One region of the Mucilaginibacter daejeonensis genome, then DNA from elsewhere that is predicted to be linked to it. Evidence: riboswitches for the same ligand, from Rfam matches in the RefSeq annotation. Region 1 holds a riboswitch; each other region holds the start of a gene.

Evidence for each region. A riboswitch is a leader RNA that binds a small molecule or an ion and turns the genes downstream of it on or off. The one in region 1 is predicted to bind S-adenosylmethionine.
Region 2: another riboswitch for S-adenosylmethionine. It lies ahead of metH (methionine synthase); the one in region 1 lies ahead of LLH06_RS07530 (peroxiredoxin family protein).
Region 3: another riboswitch for S-adenosylmethionine. It lies ahead of LLH06_RS12575 (O-acetylhomoserine aminocarboxypropyltransferase/cysteine synthase family protein); the one in region 1 lies ahead of LLH06_RS07530 (peroxiredoxin family protein).
Region 4: another riboswitch for S-adenosylmethionine. It lies ahead of LLH06_RS09545 (cysteine desulfurase family protein); the one in region 1 lies ahead of LLH06_RS07530 (peroxiredoxin family protein).

The regions. Positions count from the first base shown of each region.
Region 1 covers NZ_CP086068.1:1,753,193-1,756,723, forward strand. The annotation lists gene LLH06_RS07525 (SusC/RagA family TonB-linked outer membrane protein) at 1-1,527, opposite strand, end outside; SAM riboswitch class I at 1,943-2,055, shown strand; gene LLH06_RS07530 (peroxiredoxin family protein) at 2,141-2,743, shown strand; gene LLH06_RS07535 (transferrin receptor-like dimerization domain-containing protein) at 3,006-3,531, shown strand, end outside.
Region 2 covers NZ_CP086068.1:291,756-295,286, reverse strand. The annotation lists gene metH (methionine synthase) at 1-1,808, opposite strand, end outside; SAM riboswitch class I at 1,959-2,073, opposite strand; gene LLH06_RS01310 (MBL fold metallo-hydrolase) at 2,183-2,818, opposite strand; gene LLH06_RS01305 (hydrogen peroxide-inducible genes activator) at 2,880-3,531, opposite strand, start outside.
Region 3 covers NZ_CP086068.1:2,977,229-2,980,759, reverse strand. The annotation lists gene LLH06_RS12580 (homoserine O-acetyltransferase family protein) at 1-281, opposite strand, end outside; gene LLH06_RS12575 (O-acetylhomoserine aminocarboxypropyltransferase/cysteine synthase family protein) at 364-1,728, opposite strand; SAM riboswitch class I at 1,996-2,112, opposite strand; gene LLH06_RS12570 (redoxin family protein) at 2,422-3,531, shown strand, end outside.
Region 4 covers NZ_CP086068.1:2,274,939-2,278,469, forward strand. The annotation lists gene LLH06_RS09540 (lipopolysaccharide biosynthesis protein) at 14-1,375, shown strand; SAM riboswitch class I at 1,517-1,633, shown strand; gene LLH06_RS09545 (cysteine desulfurase family protein) at 1,738-2,871, shown strand; gene LLH06_RS09550 (peroxiredoxin) at 2,913-3,531, shown strand, end outside.

The DNA of each region.
Region 1 (3,531 bases):
GTCCATGGTGTTGATGCTCGAATTCACGGTGCCTGCCAAGGGTTGGCCGTTACCATTGATACGCGCGTTCGCCGTATAAACGTCGTCAAAGCTGTTCATCTTCAGCGATGTGATATCAAAGCCCAGCGTCGATCTGAACGAGAAGTATTTGTTGAACGAGTAGTTCACGTAGCCGTTCAGGTTGGTCACGGTCTGGTAGTTCTTGCGGTATTGTGAGTTGGCATTTACTACCGGGCTCAACACACCCAGATTGTTGCCCGCGGCATTGGTCTCATCAAGGTAAGCCTGATCGATCACATCATCAGCTGCACCGGTAAGGTTGAACGGACGATATTTTACACTGTTACGTAGGTTGTTATAGGTGGAACCGCTTGCGTTCGAGGTTCCGGCGCCATTCACCACCTGAGAGTTATAACGTGCATTAAAGCCTACCTTCAAATGGTCTGACACGGTATGGTCAAAACGGAAGTTGATCAGGTTACGCACATAATCGGAGTTGATCACGGTGCCCTCATGCTGATCGTTGGTGTAGCTCAGGTTGAACTGGGTGGTCCTTGAACCCCCATTCACGCTGATGTTGTGCTGTTGTTGCAGCGCAGTACGGCCTAAGGCGATCTTTTGCCAATCTACAAATGGCACGTTCTTAAAGCGTGAAAGTGAATCGAAGCTGCGGCCGTAATTGCGGATGTACTGGGTACTGTCTGAACTTGGGCTAAAGCGGTTACGCTCGTACTGGTACACTACGAACTCGTAAGGGTCAAGCACTTTCAGCTCACGGGCCAGTTTGCTTATGCCTACGTAGCCATTGTAGTTCACGGTGGTCTTCTGTTCGCGACCACCTTTGGTGGTAATGATCACCACACCGTTGGCACCCCTGGCACCGTAGATAGAGGTGGAGGCAGCATCCTTCAACACGTCAATGGATTCGATATCCTGCGGGGAGATGCTGTTCAGACCATTCTCGACCTGCACCCCGTCAATGATGTAAAGGGGAGAGTTGTCTTGCGTGATGGAACCACCGCCACGTACACGGATCTTGATATCAGCATCGGGCGAACCTTCTGATGAAGTGACCTGCACACCTGCCAAACGACCCTGTAGTGCCTGCCCGGCCGATGCAACAGGTATGTCGCGTAATTGCTTCGCCGTTACTGATGATACGGAGCCGGTGAGGTCGCGCCTTTTTACGGTGGCAAAACCAACGGCTACTACATCGTTCAATTGTTGGGCATCATCCTGTAGTTTGATGCTCACTTGGGTTTGATCAGCGGCCACCGTAACTTCTTTGGCTTTGTAGCCAATGTAGCGGATGGTAAGCGTGACGGGGCCGGCAGGTGCATCAAGTTTAAAGCGGCCTGCGACGTCAGTTTGCGCACCGCGTGTGGTACCCTTGATCAGCACACTGGCGCCCACAATGGGGTCGTTGGTGTCCTGATGGTTCACCTGACCGGTGATCTGCCGGTTCTGTGCCCACGCCACTGTCGACAAAAGCGTCAGGAAGCAGGCGGTAAGTAAAGATCTCATCATAATGATATAATTGGGGGTTGTTAATTGGCAACAGAACATCCTGATCGTAATGGCAAAGCAAAGCCATCGCGACGTCAGATCAGCATCAGAAAGTAACAGTAATAGTTAGTTTATATTGGTCTATAGACAAGGCGCCTAGATAGCGTGATAGTAGTGCCGCCTTGCTCTGTAACAAGATTAGGGAGCTACACCGAGAAAAAAAAGGATCAGGGCCATAAAAAACTATGCAATCGTTTGCGGAGCATGTACCGAAGATCAATATTGGACCGTCAAGAGATGCTGCACAACATCGGATCAAATATCCGTATGAACGTCCTTTTTCATTTAAATGTCTTTTTGAAAATAATCTACTAATTCTATAGATATTGTTATTTTCTTATCTATATTTGCAGTGTCAAAACAATGTTCTTTGTGATACTTATCCAGAAAGACCGAGGGAAAAGGCCCTGAGAAGTCTTAGCAACCTGTACCTGTCATCGGTGTAAAAGGTGCTAATTCCTGCTTCCGGTAACGGAAGAAAGATAAGAAGGCAAGTAATACTTGTCATCCACCGCTCCTGGTTCTTCGGTATAAGTGATCACTGGTTTATTAAAAAGCATCAACTTATACACTCATGAAAAAGCTCAGTACTACATTTATCTACAAAGCCTTGTTAAGCGTCCTGTTTGTAGGAGGCGTGGGCGCTGTCAACGCACAAACTAACTCGCAAACGGCATCTACTGCAAAAGTGGCCGATGCCGATCGTGGCTATCTGGTAAAGGTGGGTGACCAGGCACCAGATGATTTTGAACTGGTATTAGATGATGGTCAAAAGACCTCTCTTAAGCAACTACGTGGAAAGGTAGTAGTATTGCAATTTACCGCCAGCTGGTGCAGTGTATGCCGTAAAGAGATGCCACATCTGGAGACCGACGTTTGGAACGCCTATAAGGATAAGAACGTGGTGCTGATCGGTGTAGACCGTGATGAGCCTTTAGAAAAAGTACAAAAGTTCCGTAAGGACATACAGGTAAGCTACCCGCTGGCTTTAGACCCCGGTGCCGATATCTTCGGTCGTTTTGCCGATAAAAAAGCAGGGGTGACCCGCAACGTGGTGATCGATTCCAATGGTAAGATCGTTTTCCTGACCAGGCTTTATGATGTGAACGAGTTCAACACCATGGTTAAGGTGATCGACGGACTTGCCGGTAAGGCATCACTTAAAGCCTCTTTATAATATTCTCAAAGCTGATATGTAAAGGTCGGTATCTGCGCCGAAGGGCACGGTGCCGACTTGCATGAGCTATATCTTCCATGACCATGACATCGAATGTCTATCTTAATATCCCGCTTGCTCCCCTTATGCAAGCAGTTGGCGACCAGCGATCACATGCGATATTTGTAAGGTGTTGTAGCTGATCATATTCATGTCCTTATAGGTCTGTGTTTCACAGATCTTAAGTATCTTAACTTTAATTCTTCCACCATTCACTTTCTTTATGAAAACAATAAAGATACTGGCCATTTTGTGCCTGGCCGGTCAGTACAACTCCTTCGCACAGAACGCGACCATCAAAGGCTTTACTGCATCATCTGCCGGTAAGCAATCACAGGCCGAACAGGCTTTCGATAAAGAGCTAAGCAACGTTCGCATTGGTCAGCACATTAAAGAGCTGGCTGCTCGTCCACATCACTTAGGTTCGCCCGGTGGCAAGGCGGTTGCCCAGGCAGTACTCCAAAAATTCAAACAGTATGGTTGGGATGCACAGATCGAGACGTATCAGGTGCTATTCCCTACACCCAAGACGCGTTCACTCGAACTCATATATCCTACAAAGTATACCGCTAAGCTGAAAGAGCCTGCCTTTGCCGAGGATGCTACATCAGGTCAGGATGGACAGCTGCCCACTTACAATGCGTGGGGAGCCGATGGCGATGTGACCGGCGATCTTGTATTTGTCAATTACGGCTTGCCTGACGACTATACTCAACTGGCCAAATTGGGCATTGATGTAAAAGGTAAGA
Region 2 (3,531 bases), 1.5 Mb from region 1:
ATCTCCTCATAAACCTCCAGCATACCGGCATTCACGATGCCCATATCCATACCGGCTTGGATGGCATGGTATAAAAAGGCCGAGTGCATGGCCTCGCGTACCACGTTATTACCGCGGAACGAAAAAGAGATATTACTTACCCCACCGCTCACCTTGGCATGCGGAAGGTTCTGTTTGATCCAGCGCGTAGCCTCAATAAAGTCTACCGCATAATTGTTATGTTCTTCCAGACCGGTAGCCACGGTCAGGATGTTAGGGTCAAAAATGATATCCTGCGGAGGGAAACCGATCTCGTTCACCAGTATATCGTAAGAGCGCTTGCAGATCTCGATCCGGCGTTCGTAATTGTCGGCCTGGCCTTGTTCGTCAAAAGCCATCACCACGGTGGCAGCACCGTAGCTTAAGATCTTGCGGGCATGTTCCTTAAATTTTTCTTCGCCCTCTTTAAGCGAAATAGAGTTAACGATACCCTTACCCTGCAAGCATTTTAACCCGGCCTCGATCACCGTCCATTTAGATGAATCGACCATGATGGGCAATTTGGCGATATCAGGTTCAGAGGCCACCAGGTTCAGGAACTTGACCATCACCGCCTCCGAATCGATCATACCTTCGTCCATATTGATATCGATCACCTGCGCACCGCCCTCTACCTGCTGGCGGGCAACGGTAAGTGCTTCCTCATAATTTTCGGCCAGTATCAGTTTCGAGAATTTGGGCGACCCGGTTATGTTGGTACGCTCGCCCACGTTCACAAAGTTGGTAAGCGGCGTAATATTGATCGCCTCCAAGCCACTCAGGCGCATGTAGCTTTCAACCTCCGGCAACTGGCGGGGTGGGTATTTAGCCGCTTTATCGGCAATGCACTTGATGTGATCGGGCGTGGTACCGCAGCAACCGCCAACGATGTTCACGATGCCAGCCTTGATAAAATCATCTACCTGGTGGGCAGTTTCATGCGGGGTCTCATCATAAGCGCCAAATTCGTTAGGTAATCCTGCGTTGGGATAAGCGGAGATATATACATCAGCTTTGTTGGATAGTTCCTCCAAATAAGGACGCATCTCACGGGCGCCTAAGGCGCAGTTCAACCCCACCGATAAAAGGTTGGCATGACGTATCGAGTTCCAGAATGCCTCTACCGTTTGGCCTGAAAGGGTACGACCCGACGCATCGGTAATGGTACCCGATATCATGATCGGCAGATTCTTGCCGCTTTCTTCGGCATATCGTTGTGCAGCAAATAATGCTGCTTTGGCGTTCAGGGTATCAAAAATGGTCTCGATGAGCAACAGGTGTGAGCCGCCATCCACCAGGCCGCGGATCTGCTCATAATAAGCTTCGGCCAGGTCATCAAAAGTAACGGCACGGTAACCCGGATCGTTCACATCGGGCGATAGCGACGACGTACGGTTAGTAGGGCCTACCGCACCGGCCACAAAGCGCGGTTTTTCCGGGTTCTTTTTGGTATAGATGTCGGCCACTTCGCGGGCCAGGCGCGCACCTTCAAAGCTCAGCTCGTAGCCCAGCTCCTCCATATGGTAGTCGGCCAGTGATATGCGCTGGGTACTAAAGGTATTCGTCTCGATGATATCAGCACCGGCATCCAGATACTCGGCATGGATGGCCTTGATGACATCCGGGCGAGTGATATTGAGCAGGTCGTTATTCCCTTTCAGATCGCTCGGGTGATCCTTAAAACGCTCCCCTCTAAAATCCTCTTCGGTGAGCTGATAGCGCTGTATCATGGTACCCATGGCGCCATCGATCACCAGTATGCGTTTCTGTAATTGTTCTCTAATGTCCATTGAAGTAACAAGTAGTTAGTATAAAGTATCAAGACAGTGTACTACTGTTGCTTTCAAGTATCGCATGCTCTTGATACGAGATACTTGATACCAGATACTAAAACAGCTTATATCGAAAGGCCATGGAGGTTTGGAGTTCTCATTGACTCTCGCTTATCCGTCTTGAAACCTGTCAGTTGGCGGTCTCAAGTAGAATGTAGCACCTTGTAAGCACAGGTTGCTAAGACTTCGCAGGGTCCAATCCCTCCGTCTTTCTCTATAAGCGGTACAAATTTGCAAAATACGCCGATGATTTGCAAATGAGCAGGCAGCCTTATTTACCTCCTTGTGCGTTGATGCGAACGGTGTTTGGGTTGCTGATCGGCGATATGATCTTAGAAGAAAGGATTCGTCTCTTTCTCGCGGCCAATGGTGGTCTCGGGACCGTGGCCTGGGTAAACCACCAGCTCATCGGGCAATATGAACAGCTTTTGCTGGATGTTAGTAAGTAATTGCTGATGGTTGCCGCCCGGGAGGTCGGTGCGGCCAATGCTGCCTCTGAAAAGCACATCACCACCGATCACGATACCATTTTGCACATCATAAAAGCACAAGTGTGCAGGTGAATGACCCGGAGCAAAGATCAGCTCCAAGGTGGTATTGCCAAAGCTTATGCTACCGCTCTCGGGCAAATAGGTATCAGGCAAGGGCGATAACTCATACCTCAGGCCCGACTGCTGCGACCATACCGGCATGGCCTCTAGAACCACCAGTTCGCCTTTGTGGAACTGCGGCTTTAACCCATACTGATCAAATACGAACTTATTGCCCAGCACATGGTCGATGTGGCAGTGAGTATTGAGCAGCAGTACCGGCTTTAAGCCTTCGGCCTTAATGAAGTTGACCACCGCATCCTGCTCGGCAGCGGTATACATACCCGGATCGATGATGGCACATTCGCCGGTCTCGTCATATAACAGATAAGTATTTTCCTGGTACGGATTGTTTAAAAATGCTTTGATGGTAGCCATGGCCCAAAGGTAAAGCTTTTATGATCGCTTTATAAAACCGGATATTTCCGGCTTTTGCTGGTTAAATGTCCATCAATTCTTTCTTTTTCTTGCTCTTTAACCTTTTGGGGATAAAATGCAGGATCTCGGTCTTGAGGGCCTCTATCATGCGGCGTTTTAAAAAATTACGCTGGATCACGATGCTTACCTCACGTGCCGGCTCGGGCGAGCGGAAGTAACGGATACGGTCGAGCTGTTTATCGCTCAGGTCGTCAAGGGCCAACTCAGGTAAAATGGTGGCACCATTATTTTGGTCTACCATGCGCTTTAGGGTATCCACACTACCGGTGTTGTATTCAAAGTGCTGAAAGCCCTTAGTGCTTTTACGGCGTTGGCAAATGTTCAACACCTGCTCGCGCATGCAATGACCTTCGTCAAGTACCCATAATTCTTCTACATCTATATCCTCAGGACTGATGTTCTTTTGCTTGTGCAGCTTACTGCTTTTGGATACATAAGCCACAAAATTTTCGTAGAATACCGGTATCTCGGTCAGGCCGCTTTCGTGCAATGGTGTCGATAAGATGCCGCAATCGATCGTGCTTAATTTGAGCTGCTGAATGATGTTCTCGGTGGTTTGTTCCCACACCACCAATTTGACCTGCGGGTACTGCTCTACAAAACGGCTGATGATGCGCGGTAACAGGTATGGCGCTATGGTAGGGATGATCCCG
Region 3 (3,531 bases), 1.2 Mb from region 1:
GGGTCGATACTTAACGGGTTGGTGGTGCCATAAGGTGAACTCAGCACGTTGGCACAAATAATGAAATGCTCATCCGGGTTAAAAAAGTAACCTTCGCCAATGAGGCCTTTCCACCAATCCAACACGTCAGAGTTGGCAGTGAGGGCATGGCATACCCACACCACATTATCTTTCGCCGCATTTAAGCGGCCATAGGTATGATAGCCTATCTCCAAACAGGGTAAGTCGTCACCGCTTTCCAATTCGAACCGGCTATCGTGCCTGTAAACTTTTGTACTCATTTTTTGGGTTAAAAAGCGTCCCCGGGTTAGCGGGGAGCGCTCTTTCTCAGTTAAAACTATTTAAACACTATAAAAGGAACCTCTATCTTTCAACAGAGATGTGATCCGCGATCTGTTGCACGGCCTCAAGGCCGGGGTGTTGTTGCTGTACCTGATCAAAGGCCTGTTGCAGGTCGGCTTTGATGTCGTCGATATGCTCGATGCCTACCGCCAGGCGCAGCAGGGCAGGGGTAACACCTGCCGCCAATTGCTCGGCATCGTTCAGTTGCTGGTGTGTAGTGGCGGATGGCTGAATGATCAGCGTTTTGGCATCGCCCACGTTGGCCAAATGGCTCACCAGTTGCAGGCTGTCAATAAATTTGGTGGCGTTCTCTTTATTGCCTTTCAACTCAAAGCTCAACACCGCGCCAAAGCCATTCTTTAGGTACTTTTTGGCAAGGGTATGATATGGCGAAGAGGTCAGTCCCGGGTAATTGACACGGGCCACCTGCGGATGTTGCTCGAGCCAGGTAGCCAGCTCCAAGGCATTGTCAACATGCCGCTGTACCCGTAATGATAAGGTCTCGAGGCCTTGAATGAGCAGGAATGAATTGAATGGCGATTGTGAGGCGCCGAGGTCACGCAATCCTTCTACGCGTGCCCTGATAATGAACTGGATATTACCGAACGGCCCGCCAATGCCGAACACATCATTGAACACCAATCCGTGATAGCCTTCGGCAGGCTCAGTGAATTGCGGGAACTTGCCGTTGCCCCAATTGTAATTGCCGCCATCAACGATCACGCCGCCAATGCTTGTGCCGTGGCCGCCTATCCATTTGGTGGCGCTTTCCACCACCACGTGAGCTCCATGCTCCAACGGGCGGAACAGGTAACCACCTGCGCCAAAGGTATTATCCACGATGAGTGGCAGGTCATGCTTGCGGGCCAAGGCAGCGATCTGGTCGAAATCCGGCACGTTGAACCCTGGGTTGCCGATGGTCTCCAGGTAAATGGCCTTGGTTTTGGCATCGATCAGTGGCTCAAAGCTCTCCGGGCGATCATCCTTGGCAAAACGGGCCTCGATACCAAAGCGTTTGAACGCTACTTTGAACTGATTGTAAGTGCCGCCATACAGGAACGGGGAGGTCACGAAGTTGTCGCCCGCCTGCAGGATATTATTCAGTGCCAGGAACTGTGCCGCCTGACCCGATGAGGTGGCCAAAGCTGCTACACCACCCTCCAACGCCGCGATGCGTTTTTCGAACACATCGGTCGTGGGGTTCATGATACGTGAGTAGATGTTACCGAACTCCTTTAGTGCGAAAAGGTTGGCGCCGTGCTCGGCGTTCTTGAACACGTATGAGGTGGTTTGATATAACGGTACCGCGCGTGAACCGGTGGTAGGGTCGGCTTCCTGGCCGGCATGTAATTGTAAGGTCTCGAATTTTAAAGGTGCTGCTGACATGATATGTCCTGATGTTAAAAGTTAAACTTGGTGTTGCTGTTGCTATAAGCGGAGGTAGGCGTGCGGAAAGGGTATAGCATTGTCCTTAAGCGCAAGGGCACGTAGCGTTATTGCCGATAAAAAACGAGCAGTGGGTAGCTAACGTGCTGATGCCTTTAACAGCAACACATGCAAATTTGACCTTGCAGCAGGCAGGTCATGAACGTACCCGTTTGGGTAGTTGAAAATTTTGCAGTGGTAGTAAAGCTAACTTGTATCATGGCTATTAACTTATATTCCCCGGCAGTAATATCCTGATCGGGACAGGAATTGGCACCTTCTCCGCCTATCGGAGGGTTGCCAGCGGGTCAGGGAGCCTGATCTCTCGCCGCTTCTTTATAAATCAAAACCTTTCGAGGGGTATTTGATCAATGGTGTTTGATACACCTGTGGTGCAAATGTAATAGGTAAAAGCACAAAAAAGCAAGGGAAATCTGAAGTTTTTTGAATTGAGGGAAAGTAGGAGAGTAATAGCACAATGATGTGCTCGGTAGTACATTGCATATAATGGTCAAAAAGCGTTAACTTGCTATCAAATTAAACCACCAAACCATGAACCTATCACGTTTAGCCTGCTTTTTGTTGGCTACAACTTTGTTTTGCGCCTGTAAGCAAAAAAATAAAAATAGGCACCGAACAGTAATTACAGGTACGGTGGCCAACCGTGACCATGATACCAGCATAACCGCATTCACCCTTACCGTGGCCGACCTTGGCGGCAATCCCACTACCTACACAGGCCACATCCAGATCGATGGCACGTTCAAAATAGCATTTGAACAGTTCATTGCACAGGATATTACGCTGACCCCCATCGTGAAAAAAATGATCACCCACCCAGGCGATAGCATTCATATAGACCTTGACCTGAAAGAAATGGGTAACGCCAAATTCAGTGGCGATGCCGAAAAACTGAATGCCGATCTGTTCCACTACGCTAATGAGTATTACAGCACCTCCAATACCGATATGGATACCATTAAGGTGCGAGATGGCGATCTTCCAGCATTAGGCAGTTATTGCCTTAACATGCGTACAGCACTACAGAACAATAGAGAAGAATTTATAGAAAAGTTTGACCCTGATGAAGAATTGCTTGCCTGGACAAAGAACTTTATCAACGCTCAGTATTACTACAAATATGCATGGTATACAGTGGTCGCGAAAACCTATCGACCTGGAGTATCACCGTTAGAGAAACTTGAAAATTTATCAGGTTTTGAGCAGGATATAAAAGACCTCTTCAACCAGAAATTGCTTTGTGCCGATGCCTATAACGTGTTGCCCTTTTTGGCTCCTGCTATGGATAAAAAGCTTATTAAAGGACTATCGCCCGAACAAAGAAAACAACTATATCTCGTTAAGATCAAAAAAGAAGTGAAGAATGAGGAACTGCGCGAATTGCTCATTGGACTAACTTTTTACTATGATCTAGTTGAAAATGACGCTGATGAGTTCGATAGACGCCGCAAGACGTTCGATCAAAACATCAAAACGCCGTTCATAAAACAGCCGCTCTTGCGCTTTTATGAAACGGTGAAATACAACACCCCAACGCCCGAAGAGCTATCCAACAGCATCAAAGAACAGATCAAAAATACGCCTGCGCAAGGCATTTTAGATTCGATAAAAACGGAACACTCTGGAAAAGTGATCTATATTGATGTATGGGCCACCTGGTGCGGCCCATGCAAAGCACAGATGTTCGCATCTGAAAAACTGGCTCAAAAGTATAAAGGCAAGAAGGTTGACTTCGTTTACCTG
Region 4 (3,531 bases), 520 kb from region 1:
GTAGCCCCGATCCATGTTCGCCAAGCTGAAACCGATCCTGCAAAAGTTGAAGAACCCTCACATCGTTAACCTGATAGGTAATGCGGTGATGTCTGTGTTGAATACTTTACAGGTGGCCGTGTTGCTCAACTATTTGCCCATGGATAAGATGGGTATATGGTTCTTTTTCCAGGCCACCATTGGTTTGATCGATACCTTTAGGGCTGGATTGATAACCACGGCATTTATCACGTCATACGCCGGAACAACTAAAGAACGTGCTGCTGAGGTGGCAGGTTCTGCGTGGTTCTTATCCACATTGATCACACTTGTATTTGTGCTGGTGAACGTCGTCTATCTGGTGATCCCATATCATGTACCTGACATGGGCACCGACCTGTTCATCCGTTGGTTCGGTCTGGTGTTCATCATCACTTTACCGTCGTTCATTGCCAGCTGCGTAGCCCAGGCTGAGGCGCGTTTTGATAGGTTATTGTATATCAGGTCTGTCAGCACAGGGTTGTCGATCGCCATTGTGCTAACACTCATCCTTACCAATAACATTAGCCTCATGACGGTGGTATACGGTGGCTTTGTGGCGGGTGGTGCTACCAGTTTAATGACCATTCTGCTTGGCTGGTCACGCATCGATACCTTTTTTAAGAAAAGCATTCCAACTGTAAATGCGTTGTTCAATTTTGGAAAGTACAGTGTAGGGACAGCCTTAGGAAGCAGCATGTTCCGCAACTCTGATACGTACATCATTAAGTATATGCTGGGTGACGCTGCCGTTGCGGTATACAACCTAGGCCTGCGCTTAATGGAACTGGTGGAGATACCTCTACGCAGTTTTGCTGCTACCATTATGCCTCCGTTATCTGCTGCTCATAATCAGAACAACAAATACCATGTGATATATCTGCTCAAAAAGTATTCAGGTTTGCTTACTTTCCTGCTGTTGCCAGTGGTAGTGGGCTCGCTATGCTTTGCCGAGATTGCTATCTGGATAGTGGATAAAAAATACCTAAGTACCGAGGCTGCCAACGTATTGCGGGTATTCATGACCTTTGCCTTATTATACCCGGTAGAACGTTTTATGGCTTTGGCCCTGGATGCCACCAACCAGCCACAAGTGAACGCGGTGAAGCTTATATTCATGCTGGCTGCCAACGTGATCGGCGACTTTCTAGGCGTATGGATATTTGGCAATGTGTACGGCGTAGCCTTTGCAACAATACTACCGGTGCTCACTGGTATGGTGATCAGCTACAACTGGCTGCAGCGGTATGAAAAGTTCACCCTGCGTGATGTATACAAGATCGGCTGGCTCGAGACCACCTGGCTTCTTAAAGACACCTGGGCCATGATACGGAAGAAGAAACAGAAGGTAGCATAGCCCGTTTTTTCCGTACTTTTTCTTTACGCGAAATCATGTCAGACAGGGTGAGATTGATCACCTAAAATAAATTCTACAAAATCTATAGACTTTATAAATTATTATTCTATATTTGTCTCAGTTCACGAACGTTCTTTGTTATACTTATCCAGAAAGACCGAGGGAAGGGCCCGATGACGTCTTGGCAACCTATACCGGCTATATGCTGGGTAAAAGGTGCTAATTCCTGCTCCTGATCATAAAGGAGAAAGATAAGCCAACAAGTAGACCCGTACTTGTGATATCACGCTGCGCAACACCCGCATTCTTTTTGGTATAAGTTGATGAAGATGATCAAACAATTAACATCAATATCAAAAGCCATGAGAATTTATCTTGACAACGCCGCGACCACTCCCTTAGATAAAGAAGTATTTGACGCCATGACCCCGTACCTGCTTGACCACTACGGCAACCCGTCGTCGCATCATGAGCAGGGTAGGCGCGCGCGTCATGCCATTGAGGAATGCCGAAACACCATTGCTGGTCTATTGAATGCATTGCCCGAAGAGATCATTTTTACCTCAGGAGGCACCGAGGCTGATAATACCGCTATACTTTCTGCCGTGCATGCGGCCGGTATCGGTCATGTGATCACCACCCGTTTTGAGCATCATGCGGTGTTGCATACCCTGCGCGACTTACAGACCAAAGGCTTGATCAAAATAAGCTTTATTGATAATGATGCGCACGGGAACCTTGACCTGCAACACCTGGAACAACTATTGGCAAGTAACACCCGGAGTTTGGTATCAGTTATGCATGCCAATAACGAGATCGGCAACCTAAACGATATCGAATATATAGGCCAGCTATGCGAACGTTACGATGCTCTGTTCCATACAGATACCGTGCAAACGGTAGGGCACTACCGCCACGACCTGCAAAAACTTAAGGTCCATTTCCTGGCTGCTTCGGCTCACAAATTTCATGGGCCTAAAGGCGTAGGATTTCTATACTGCCGTAAAGGGACACCACTGATACAATTGATACATGGGGGAGGTCAGGAGAAGAAACTAAGAGCCGGCACCGAGAATATACATGGCATAGTAGGGCTTACTACTGCCTTACAGATCGCCTATGCAGAGATAGATGAGCATCAGGCTTACATACAGCAGCTGAAAGATCACTTTATCAAAAGACTGCTTAATGAGGTACCCGAAGTCAGCTTTAATGGTAACTCTGCCCATGCTGATAAGAGCTTGTATACCGTATTAAATGTTGGACTGCCTGCATTGGAGTATAGTAGCCTGCTCCGATGTTTGGACGAGCAGGGCATCTCCGTATCAGGCGGTAGCGCTTGTTCTACCGGTTCTTCTTCACATGTGTTGCAGGCCATCAACACGTCGGCACATAAAGACAACGTGCGCTTCTCATTCAGTAAATTCAATACCATTGCCGAAATTGACAGTGTGATCACCATATTGTCGAACATTTATCAAACCTTAGCAGCATAACCAATATTAACCTATTACATCATTATTAAACAATAAAGACCATGAGTTTAAGATTAGGCGATAAAGCCCCCAATTTTAAGGCACAGACCTCGCAAGGCGAGATAGATTTTTACGAATTTTTAGGCGACAGCTGGGGAGTATTGTTCTCGCACCCGGCCGATTATACACCGGTTTGTACCACGGAGCTTGGCCGCACAGCCGCTTTGAAAGATGAGTTCGAGAAACGTAACGTAAAAGTGGCTGCATTAAGCGTAGATTCGGTAGAATCGCATCATGGCTGGATCAGTGATATCAACGAGACCCAAGATGTGGAAGTGAACTTTCCCATTATTGCCGATGAGAACCGTGAGATAGCCGAAGCGTATGATATGATACACCCTAACGCGTCACTGACCGCTACCGTGCGTTCATTATTCATTATCGCGCCCGACAAGACCATCAAACTGATCATTACCTACCCTGCATCTACTGGCCGTAATTTTCAGGAGATACTGCGTGTGATCGATTCCCTGCAATTGACCGCCAACTATAGCGTGGCTACGCCAGCCGACTGGAAAGAAGGAGAGGACGTGGTGATCACTCCAGCCGTTAAGGACGAAGAGATCGAGAGCCGTTTCCCTAAAGGACATACTCGTGTTAAGCCTTACCTGCGTTTAACGC